One region of the Sphingomonas sanguinis genome, then DNA from elsewhere that is predicted to be linked to it. Evidence: riboswitches for the same ligand, from Rfam matches in the RefSeq annotation. Region 1 holds a riboswitch; the other holds the start of a gene.
The links. A riboswitch is a leader RNA that binds a small molecule or an ion and turns the genes downstream of it on or off. The one in region 1 is predicted to bind cobalamin.

Region 1 (5,049 bases):
AAGTTTCCGCCCATCCCCCGCTGACACGCCCTTCGCTCAAGCGTCGCGTCACGCTGCTGATGGGGGCATTGGTCATCGTCAATATCGCCGTCTGGGGCTGGGCGTTCAGCGTCTTTGCGGGCAACAGCCTGATGCTCGGTACGGCTTTGCTCGCCTACAGCCTGGGCCTGCGCCACGCGGTCGATGCCGATCACATCGCCGCCATCGACAATGTCACGCGCAAGCTGATGCAGGACGGCCAGAGGCCTATCGCGGTCGGCCTGTGGTTCGCGCTCGGCCATTCCGCCATCGTCCTGATCGCCGCGACCACCGTGGCGCTGGCGGCGAGCACTCTGTCCGACTTCGAGGCGTTCGGGCAGAGCGGCGGGACCATTGCCACCATCGTCTCGGCCAGCTTCCTTTTCGCCATCGCAATCATGAACCTGATCATCCTGCGCGATGTCTGGACCCGCTTCCGCCGGGTGGCGCGGGGCGAGCCGATGGCGGAGGCCGATGCCGACATGATGTTTTCGGGGCAGGGGCCTTTGTCGCGTCTGTTCCGGCCGCTCTTCCGGCTGATCCGGCGCAGCTGGCACATGGCGCCGCTGGGGTTCCTGTTCGGGCTGGGCTTCGACACCGCGACCGAGGTGGCGATCCTGGGCCTGTCGGGTTCGCACGCGGCGGACGGGGTGTCGCTGGCGACGATCCTGGTATTCCCGGTGCTGTTCGCGGTCGGCATGGCGTTGATCGACACGGCGGATGGGCTGGTGATGCTGGGCGCCTATGAGTGGGCGTTCGTCCATCCGCTTCGCAAGCTCTACTACAACATGACGATCACTTTGGTCTCGGCGCTGGTTGCGCTGGTGATCGGCGGCATCCAGGCGACCGCGCTGCTCGCCGAGCGGTTCGGCTGGACGGCGGGGCCGTTCCGCTATGCGGGCGCGCTGGCCGAGCATTTCAACGTGCTGGGCTTCGCGATCGTCGGGCTGTTCGTGGTCTGCTGGGGCGCGAGCTTCCTCCTCTATCGCTGGCGCGGGTTCGCGGCGATGGAGGCGCGAATTGCCAAGCCCGGCGCGGCGGGATAAATGCCGCTGATCGGAGGGTGATAAGCCGTCCGAAGATCGCGCCGGTGCCCGCAAGGGCTTTAAACGGGAATGGGGTGCAAATCCCCGGCTGTCCCTGCAACTGTAAGCGGTGAGCGAGCGATGCTGGTGCTCTTATGAGGGCACGGCCACTGGAGTGATCCGGGAAGGCGCATCCCTTCGCTTTGACCCGCAAGCCAGGAGACCTGCCGGCGTCATGGTCGCTCTTGCCTGGACCCAGGGGGTGGTCGGGGCACGGTTCTCCGTCGGGGAGCGACGAAGCCATGCGGCCGGGGCCGCATCGGTCGCCGGTTCAGCGGGGTGGACGCATGTCGCGCGCCCGTCCGTCACCGCTCTGGCGATCGGCCCCGCGTCCGCGCTCGCTCGTCCGGCGCGTCGGAGAATTACCATGCGTGACCTTTCCAAGGTCCCCGTCACCATCGTCACCGGCTTTCTGGGCGCAGGGAAAACCACGCTTATCAGCCATCTGATTCGCAACGCGGGCGGCCGTCGCCTGGCGGTGGTGGTCAACGAATTCGGCACTTTGGGCGTCGACGGCGACATCCTGCAATCCTGCGCCATCCCCGATTGCCCGGCGGAGAATATCGTCGAGCTGGCCAATGGCTGTATCTGCTGCACGGTCGCCGACGACTTCATCCCGACGGTCGAGAAGCTGCTGGCCATGGAGCCGCGCCCCGATCACATCCTGATCGAGACCTCGGGTCTGGCGCTGCCCAAGCCGCTGTTGAAGGCCTTCGACTGGCCCGCCATTCGCTCGCGCATCACCGTTGACGGCGTGGTGGCGCTAGCCGATGCCGAGGCCGTCGCGGCGGGCCGCTTCGCCCCCGATCTCGACGCGGTGGAGGCGCAGCGGGCCGCCGACCCCAGCCTCGACCATGAAACGCCACTGTCGGAGGTGTTCGAGGACCAACTGGCTTGTGCCGACATCGTCCTGCTGACCAAGGCGGACCTCGCCGGGCCGGAGGGCGTCGCCAAGGCCCGCGCGATCATCGCCGCCGAAGCCCCGCGCCCGCTGCCGATGGTCGAGGCGGTCGACGGCATCGTCTCTGCCGAGATCGTGCTGGGCCTAGAGGCGGCCGCCGAGGACGACATCGCCGCACGCCCCTCGCATCATGACGGCGCGGACGATCACGAGCATGACGATTTCGACAGCATCTCGGTGATTCTGGGCGAGGTGGACAGCCCCGAGGCGATCGCCACGCGCATCGTGACGCTGGCCGAACAGCAGGATATCCTGCGGGTGAAGGGCTATGCCGCCGTTACGGGCAAGCCAATGCGGCTGCTGGTCCAGGCGGTCGGCCGCCGGGTGCGCACCAGCTACGACCGCCCCTGGGGCGCGGGCGAGCCGCGCGGCACGCAACTGGTCGTCATCGCCGAGCATGACCGCATCGACCGGCCTTCGATCGAGGCCGTGCTGAAGGGCTGAACACGTGCATCTCGTCTTTCGCGAGAGCCATGGGCTGGAGGAACAAGCCGTTCCACAGGATCTGGGGCAGCGCCCCGGTGACGTGGTCGTGCTGTCCTTCTCCGACAGCGACCTCAGTGCCTTTGCGGCGGGCTGGCGGGCGGGGGGATTTTCCTGGTCGCTGCGGCTCGCCAATCTGGCGGCCTTGATCCACCCGCTGTCGGTCGACACCTATGTCGAGCAGACCTTGGTGCATGCGAAGGCGATCCTGATCCGGCTGATCGGCGGCGCGGCCTATTGGGATTACGGCCTGCGTGAGGTCGAACGGCTGGCGCGGGAGCGGGGGATCGCGCTGGCGGTGCTGGCGGCGGACGGGCGCGAGGACCGGCGGTTGGTGGCGGCGTCGACCGTGGATGCCGGGTTGGTTCGGCGGTTGACGGCGTTGTGTGATGCGGGCGGGGCAGATGCGGCGGCTTTGGCTTTGCGTGAAATCGCGGCGTTGTCGCCTGTGGCTCTTGCCCCTCCCCAACCCCTCCCCCTGCCGGGAGAGGGGCTTTTGCGCGAAACAGTCGCCCCGAGCATGCCCCTCCCGCAGGCGGGAGGGGATGGGGGAGGGCCCTCTCCACAAATCGCTCCCGTTGGCAGCTGGTCCCTCGAGGGCGTCGCTTGCCCCGCCGCGACCCTGCTTACGACGACCCGCCCCCGCGTCCTGATCACCTTCTACCGCGCCTATCTCGCCGCCGCCGACATCGAACCCATCGTCGCCCTCCACACCGCGCTGTCCGAACGCGGCTTCGACCCCATCGCCCTGTTCGTCCCCTCGCTGAAAGCCGAGGGCGCAGGCCCCTGGGTCGCGCGCTGGGTCGAAGCCCTCACCCCCGCCGCGATCATCAACGCCACCGCTTTTTCTGCACGCGGCGAGGACGACACCACCTCGCTCGACGGCGCAGGTGTGCCGGTCTTTCAGGTGGCACTCGCCACCAGCGACCGGGCGGGCTGGGAGGGCGCCGCGCGCGGCCTGTCGCCCGCCGACCTCGCCATGCACGTCGTCCTGCCCGAGATCGACGGACGCCTGTTCGCGGGCGTGGTCAGCTTCAAGCAGCCGGGAGAGCGCGACCCCGACTTCGATATCGCCCTGCGCCTCCATCGCGCCGAGCCCGGGCGGATCGCCGCCGTAGCGGACAAGGTGGCGGGCTGGGCGAGGCTGGCGGCGACTCCGGCGGCGGAGCGGCGCCTCGCGATCCTGCTGTCGACCTATCCGGGCAAGGACTGGCAGGCGGCGCATGCGGTCGGGCTGGACGGCTTTGCCTCGACTGCGGCGATCCTCGCCGATCTGGGTGAGGCGGGTTATGATGTGAAACCGCAGCCCGATCTGCCCGCCGCGCTGCTCGGCAACCGGATCGCCTGGCCCGTCGCCGCCTATCGCGAGGCCCTGGCCGCTCTTCCCGAAAGTCTGCGCGTCGACCTTACCGAAAGCTGGGGCGCGGTCGAGGACGACCCGCTGGTCGAGGGCGACTCCTTCCATTTTCCGGCCCTGACGCTCGGCAAGGCCATCGTCGCGCTCCAGCCCGAGCGCGGGCGGCGGGGGGCGCGGGCCGACGATTATCACGACCTCTCGCGCTGCCCGCGCCACGGTTACGTCGCTTTTTATCTTTGGCTCCGCGCGCAACGGATCGACGCGCTGGTCCATGTCGGCGCGCACGGGACGCTGGAGTGGCTGCCGGGCAAGGCGGTCGCGCTGTCCGATGGCTGCTGGCCGGAAGCGCTGACCAAAGACTGGCCGGTCCTTTATCCCTTCATCGTCAACGATCCGGGCGAGGCGGCGCAGGCCAAAAGGCGGCTGGGCGCGGTGACGATCGGGCATGTTCCCCCGGCGCTGGTGCAGGCGGAGACAGGTGCGGGGCTGGGGCGGCTGGAGGCGCTGCTCGACGAATATGCCAATGCCGACGGCCTCGACCCCGCCCGCCGCGACCGGCTGCGCGCCAGCATCGCCGAGGAGGCAGACAGCGTCGGACTGGGCGAGACGCTGGGGCTGGCGGGGGCGGAGGATCCGCTGGCGCGGATCGACGCATTCGTCTGCGACGTGAAGGACAGCCAGTTCGGCGAGGGGCTTCACGTCTTCGGGCGCGGTGAACAGGGCGTGGCGGAGCGGGCGGGGTTGCTCGCCGGGCTGGATGGAAAGCGCGTTCCGGCGGGGCCTTCGGGTTCGCCCTATCGTGGGCGCGCCGATGTGCTGCCCACGGGGCGCAACCTTTACGCCATCGATCCGCGCGCGTTGCCGAGCCGGGCCGCACATCTCCAGGGCGTGAAGCTCGCCGAGGAACTGATCCGCCGCCATATGCAGGAGGAGGGCGATCACCTTCGCACCCTGATCGTCGATCTCTGGGGCTCGGCGACGATGCGCACGGCGGGCGAGGAATTCGCCATGGCGCTGCACCTGATCGGGGTCGAGCCGGTCTGGGACCATCGTTCCGAGCGGGTGACGGGGTTCGAGGTGATGCCGCTGATGCGCTTCGACCGGCCGCGTGTCGATGTGACGCTGCGCGTGTCGGGGCTGTTCCG
Region 2 (5,049 bases), 950 kb from region 1:
CTCGGGCACGTTCGGCGGTGTGCGGCCGCTATAATCCACGCCGCCGGAACGGAAATCGTCAAACCGGGCATCGAGCAGCGTGCCGTTTGCGTCGATTCCGAAGCCCTGCGGCAGATCGAGCGTCACCGCCGCCTCGACGCCCTGCGACGATCGTTGCCCGACCTGCTCGACGGGGCTCGCCAGCGTGCGCTGGGCGAGAAGGCCGGTCTTGACGATGCGATAGGCCGCCAGCGTGGCGGTGCCATGTCCGTTCGCGAACAGCCACTTGGCCCCCGCCTCGACCTGATGGCCCCTGGCGTTGCTATACTGGACCTGCCCGGTCGACACGGTGGTCAGCGTGCCCAGCGGATCGACGCCGGTGGCATATTGCGCATAAAGCGACAGGGTCGGCACCGGCTGATAGACCAGCCCCGCGCGCCACGTCGCGTTGCGGAACGTCTTTTCCAGCACGAAGCGATCCGGCGTGGCGACGGTCCAGCGACGGACATTGTCCACCTCGTAACGGACGCCGCTGACCACCGACCATTTCGGGCCGAGCGTCACCCGATCCTCGGCAAACACCGCCAGTGCGGTGGTGCGGGTGCGATAGCGTGGGGCGATTCCCTGCGTATCGAGGAAACGGCCGGGATCGAAGGCTAAGGGATCGACCGCATCGACCTGCTCGACCGAGCCGAAGTCGTTCTCATGGGTGAAGCGGACCAGATTGGCGTCCACCCCGACGACCAGCGCGTTGGCGATGCCCGGCGCAAGTCCCGTGCGCCACGTCACGCTGGCCTGATCGCCCCATTGGGTCAGGTCGTGGCGGATGCCGTAATTGCTGCTTCGGCGGATCGTGGCCGGAGTGCCCGTCGATCCGTCCGCGCACGCGCCGCTCGCACCGACCCAGCAATAATTCTCCAGATTGCGCCAGAAGCGGTCGCTGGTCAGGACATAGGCGATATTGGACAGGCTGATCGCATTGCTCGGCGTCCAGTCGACCCGGATCGAGGCACGGTCGTCGCGGAACCGCATCCGCCCGTCGCCGACATTATAGTTGCGATCCCGCACCGCCAAGTCGAGCCGCCCGTCGATCAGCGGGGTGCCGAAATAGGTCATGGGCCGCTGGTCGCCATGATCGCCGCGCACCGTCACCGCCAGTGTCGAGGACGGCGTCCAGCGCAACGTACCTGACAGCGCGACGCTGTCCGACCGTCCCCGATCGACATAGCCATCCGACCGGCGATAGCTGGCATCCACCCGGTAGCCGAGCGTCGGGGTCAGCGGCCCGCCCAGCCCGGCGGCGGCGCGGAAACTGTCCTGCCCGCCATAGCCGATCTCGGCCTGCCCATGGGTCTGCGCGGTGGGCGCACGCATCACGACATTGACCGCGCCGCCCAGCGCGCCCTGCCCGTAGAGGACCGAGGCAGGGCCGCCCAGCACATCGATCCGCTCGACCATCCAGGGATCGGTCGGGAATGTGATCGTCCCCGCCGCCGGGAACAACCGCACGCCGTCGACCAGTTGCAGCACCGACCCCTGCCCCGAAAAGCCTCGCGCTGACAGGGCCGTGCCGCCATTGCCGGGATTGGCGACGCTCGACAGGCCGGGCGCGCGCGTTTCCGCCTCGACGATCGACACATCGCCTTGGGCGCGGATCGTCCCGCCGTCGAGCGATGCGATGCTGGCGGGCGTCTCCAGCGGTGTCAGGCCCAGGCGACTGCCGGTGGCATTGGGTGTGTCGAGCGCCTGTTTCTCCCGCGTGCCGATCACCAGCACGGTGGCGTCGCCCCCCTGCTCCTCGGCCTTTTGCGCCCTTGCCTGCGTCGCCCCCAGCAGAAGCGCCGCGCCACCCCACAGGACCATAGGAACCTGTCCGAATCTGTTACGATATATCATTTCAAAGCCCATAGCGTCTTGTCGCGAACAAGCCGAGGCCTTGCCGCCCGATTTCGGGCAGCCGGGTGCCCTGCGTGCGGCACGCCGTTTTCCGCATTCCACAGGGCCACCCATGCGCCTCCGCCACTTATGGCGTCGCTCGTCGGAACAGACCTAGCCTCGACCATCCCCTGGACCGGGCATGAGCGACCTGACGCCGGCAGGTCTCCTGGCTCACGGGTCATCGCGGACGGATGCGCCTTCCCAGGTTGCCCCAGTGGCTGGATCGCGCCCATGGCCGATCCGTGCATCGCCGCTCACCGCTTACAGTTGCAGGGACAGCCGCGGATTTGGGGAGCCAAGCCCCCTCACCGTGTTCCCTTTTAATCTCCCTTGTCGGGAGAACCGGCGCGATCATATCGCCGGATCATTCCGGCCCCGTATCGCTACGCGGCGGCGATGGAGGGCGTCAAGCGGGATGAGGTCGCGGCGTCGTTGCGCTATGGCGGCGGCATGGCACGCAGGAACCGTTATCTGATCGCGACGATGCCCGATGGCTATGTGAAGACGATCGGCCCGACATCGCAGCCCTTCACCCATTATTGGCGGATCGTCGCCGATCTGGGCGGGGGCAAGACAGAAGTGTTCTGGGGCCATGCCAAGTCGCGCAAGGCGGCGATGGCGAACGATGCCGCCATGGCAGAGGCGGTGCGGCAGCGCGGCTGGGTCGGGTATCGGTTCGAGGTCGTCGAACTGGTCGAGGCGGACGCGCCGGAAGGCCATAGAAAATCCTCCCCGGTACGGGGAGGGGGACCGCCGCGCAGCGGTGGTGGAGGGGGGATGCGGTAAAGGGCGCACCTCGCGGCGCGCCCCCTCCACCATGCTTCGCATGGTCCCCCTCCCCGGGACGGGGAGGATTGGCAGGGACGCATCGCCCCTGCCCTTCCCGCTACTTCTTCGGCTTGTTCTCGCCCGACGCGTCCGAAATCGCGGACCCGGCCGAGCGCAGGTCGCGGCCCGCGCCGTTCACGGTGTTGCAGGCCGACAGGGTCAGCACGGCGAACAGGGTAGCACCCAGAGCGATCTTCTTGGTCATGGCGATCTCCTCGAAAAAAGGGGGGTGCGGCGGGCCGGATACGCTGGCCCGCCGCGGACACTCAGCGCAGACGACGGCGGCTGGCCGCCGTTGCGCCAAAGGCGGAGGCACCGGCGCCGACCAGCAGCGCGAGCACCAGGATGAACGAGGTCTTGGCACCAGCCCCGGCGGCGGCATCGGCGGCCTGCTTGGCCTTTGCGACCGCTTCATTCTTGGTCTGGACGAATTCGGCCTTGGCCTGATTCACCTGGGCCTGGGCCTGGTCGCGGCTGATCTTGCGCTGGGCGGCGACGATGTCGACCACGCGCGCTTCGGCCCGGGCGCCGTCCGCACCGCCACGCGCCATGGCGGGCAGCTGCTTGGCGACTTCCTTCTGCGCCTGTTCCGGGGTCATCTGAGCCGGATCGGCAGGCGTTTCGGTCAGATATTTGGCGGCTTCGGCCTGCACGTCATTCTGATCGACACCCGCGACCTGCGCGACCTTCGGAGCAGCCGCGCCCACGGTCGAACCGGCGGCACCGGCGACCGCGCCGACGGTACGGAACGCGCCACCGATGATCCCACCGACCGCCGAGGTCAGCAGATACAGGGTCAGGAGCAGCGTGACGCCCCACACGACCAGGCCGTGGACCAACGCATCGAACTTCTCGGTCACGCCCGACACGCGCGCCGCGGCATAGCCGCCAGCACCCAGCGCGACGACGGTGGTGATCAGCCAGTACAGGCCCGCCCCGATGCCGAAGCCCGCCGCGCCCGGCGTCGAACCCTGGACCGGGTCGACCATCGACAGGCCGATGCCGGTGCCGAGGATGCCCATCACCAGCTGGACCGCGACCGCGATCACCACACCGGCAAAGATCGCGCCCCACGAAATCCGACGGGTCGCGCGGACGATCGCGCCCTCTTCCACCGGCGCATAGCCGGGCGTTACATGCGTAGCCATATTCACTCCTGTTCTTTCGGTTCTTGGGCGGGACCGGCCTTTTTGGTGCGGGCCGCCGCCTCTTGTTCCTTGCGCCCCTGGCTGATGGCGGCGTCGTCGCCGATCAGCTTCCCGATCGTCTCGCGTGCCGCCCCTTTGGCATGACGCACGCGATCGGTCGGATTCCTGAAATTCTTGTCGCTCATGCGGGCATCTCCCGTCGGCCAAGCGCACCCTCGCCGTCGAAGCCACGCGCATGCGCCCAGGCGGCGGCGGCGGTGCGGCGGTTCACGCCGATCTTGGCGTAGATGCGCGCGACATGGTTGCGCACCGTGTTGCCCGATACGCCCAGCGCCCGCGCGATGCTCTTGTCGTCCAGCCCGCGACAGATCAGGCCCAGCACCTCGCGCTCGCGCGCGGTCAGATCGTCCAGGCTCGCGCCGCCCAGTTCGTCCTGCGGCGCGCGCAGCCGGGCCAGCTTGTCCATGATCGACCGGCTGAACCAGCTGGTGTCCTTCATCACCGCGTCGATCGCCTCGACCAGCTCCAGCTCGGTCGCCTTGCGCTGGGTGATGTCCTGGAACGCCCAGAGGACGCAGGTGTCGTCGCCCAGCGTGATCAGCTCGGTCGACACCAGGCAGTCGCTGCACCCGCCGTCCTTGGCGACGATCCGCGCCTCGACCCCGCGCAGGTCGCGACCGTCGTCGATCGCCGCCTCGATCTCGGTCTGCGCCGCGTCGTTCGCCCACAGTCCGACAGCGGCCAGCGAGCGCCCGATGATCTCGGTCGTGCCATATCCGGTCAGCTCGGCGAAACTGGCATTGACCTCGCACAGCACATGGCCATCGCGCGCACCGATCGCCATCGGCACCGGCGCCATCTGGAAGGTGCGGGTGAAGCGCTCCTCGCTGTGGCGCAGCGCCGACTCGGCCTTTCGGCGCGGCTCCAGATCGGCGAAGGTGAACAACATGCAGGGCTGGTCCCCCATGTCGATCGGCTGGCCCGCCACGATGACCAGCTTGGTCCCGCCGCCCGGCAGCGCCAGCTCCGCCTCCATCTGCGGTATGGTCCGCCCCTCGGCCAGCCGCTCCTTCGCCAGCTCCAGCCGCTCGGCGCCGCGCAGCACGTCGATGTCGTAGACGGTCCGGCACAGCACCTGGTCGCGCGGATATCCGGT

Region 2: another riboswitch for cobalamin. It lies ahead of KV697_RS11625 (TonB-dependent receptor); the one in region 1 lies ahead of cobW (cobalamin biosynthesis protein CobW).

What each region holds. Positions count from the first base shown of each region.
Region 1 is NZ_CP079203.1:1,547,303-1,552,351, reverse strand. Features, by position in the region: gene KV697_RS07115 (HoxN/HupN/NixA family nickel/cobalt transporter) at 1-1,064, shown strand, start outside; cobalamin riboswitch at 1,090-1,289, shown strand; gene cobW (cobalamin biosynthesis protein CobW) at 1,471-2,508, shown strand; gene cobN (cobaltochelatase subunit CobN) at 2,513-5,049, shown strand, end outside.
Region 2 is NZ_CP079203.1:2,496,953-2,502,001, forward strand. Features, by position in the region: gene KV697_RS11625 (TonB-dependent receptor) at 1-1,842, opposite strand, end outside; cobalamin riboswitch at 2,057-2,279, opposite strand; gene KV697_RS11630 (hypothetical protein) at 2,368-2,703, shown strand; gene KV697_RS11635 (entericidin A/B family lipoprotein) at 2,804-2,950, opposite strand; gene KV697_RS11640 (hypothetical protein) at 3,012-3,893, opposite strand; gene KV697_RS11645 (hypothetical protein) at 3,896-4,078, opposite strand; gene KV697_RS11650 (PAS domain S-box protein) at 4,075-5,049, opposite strand, start outside.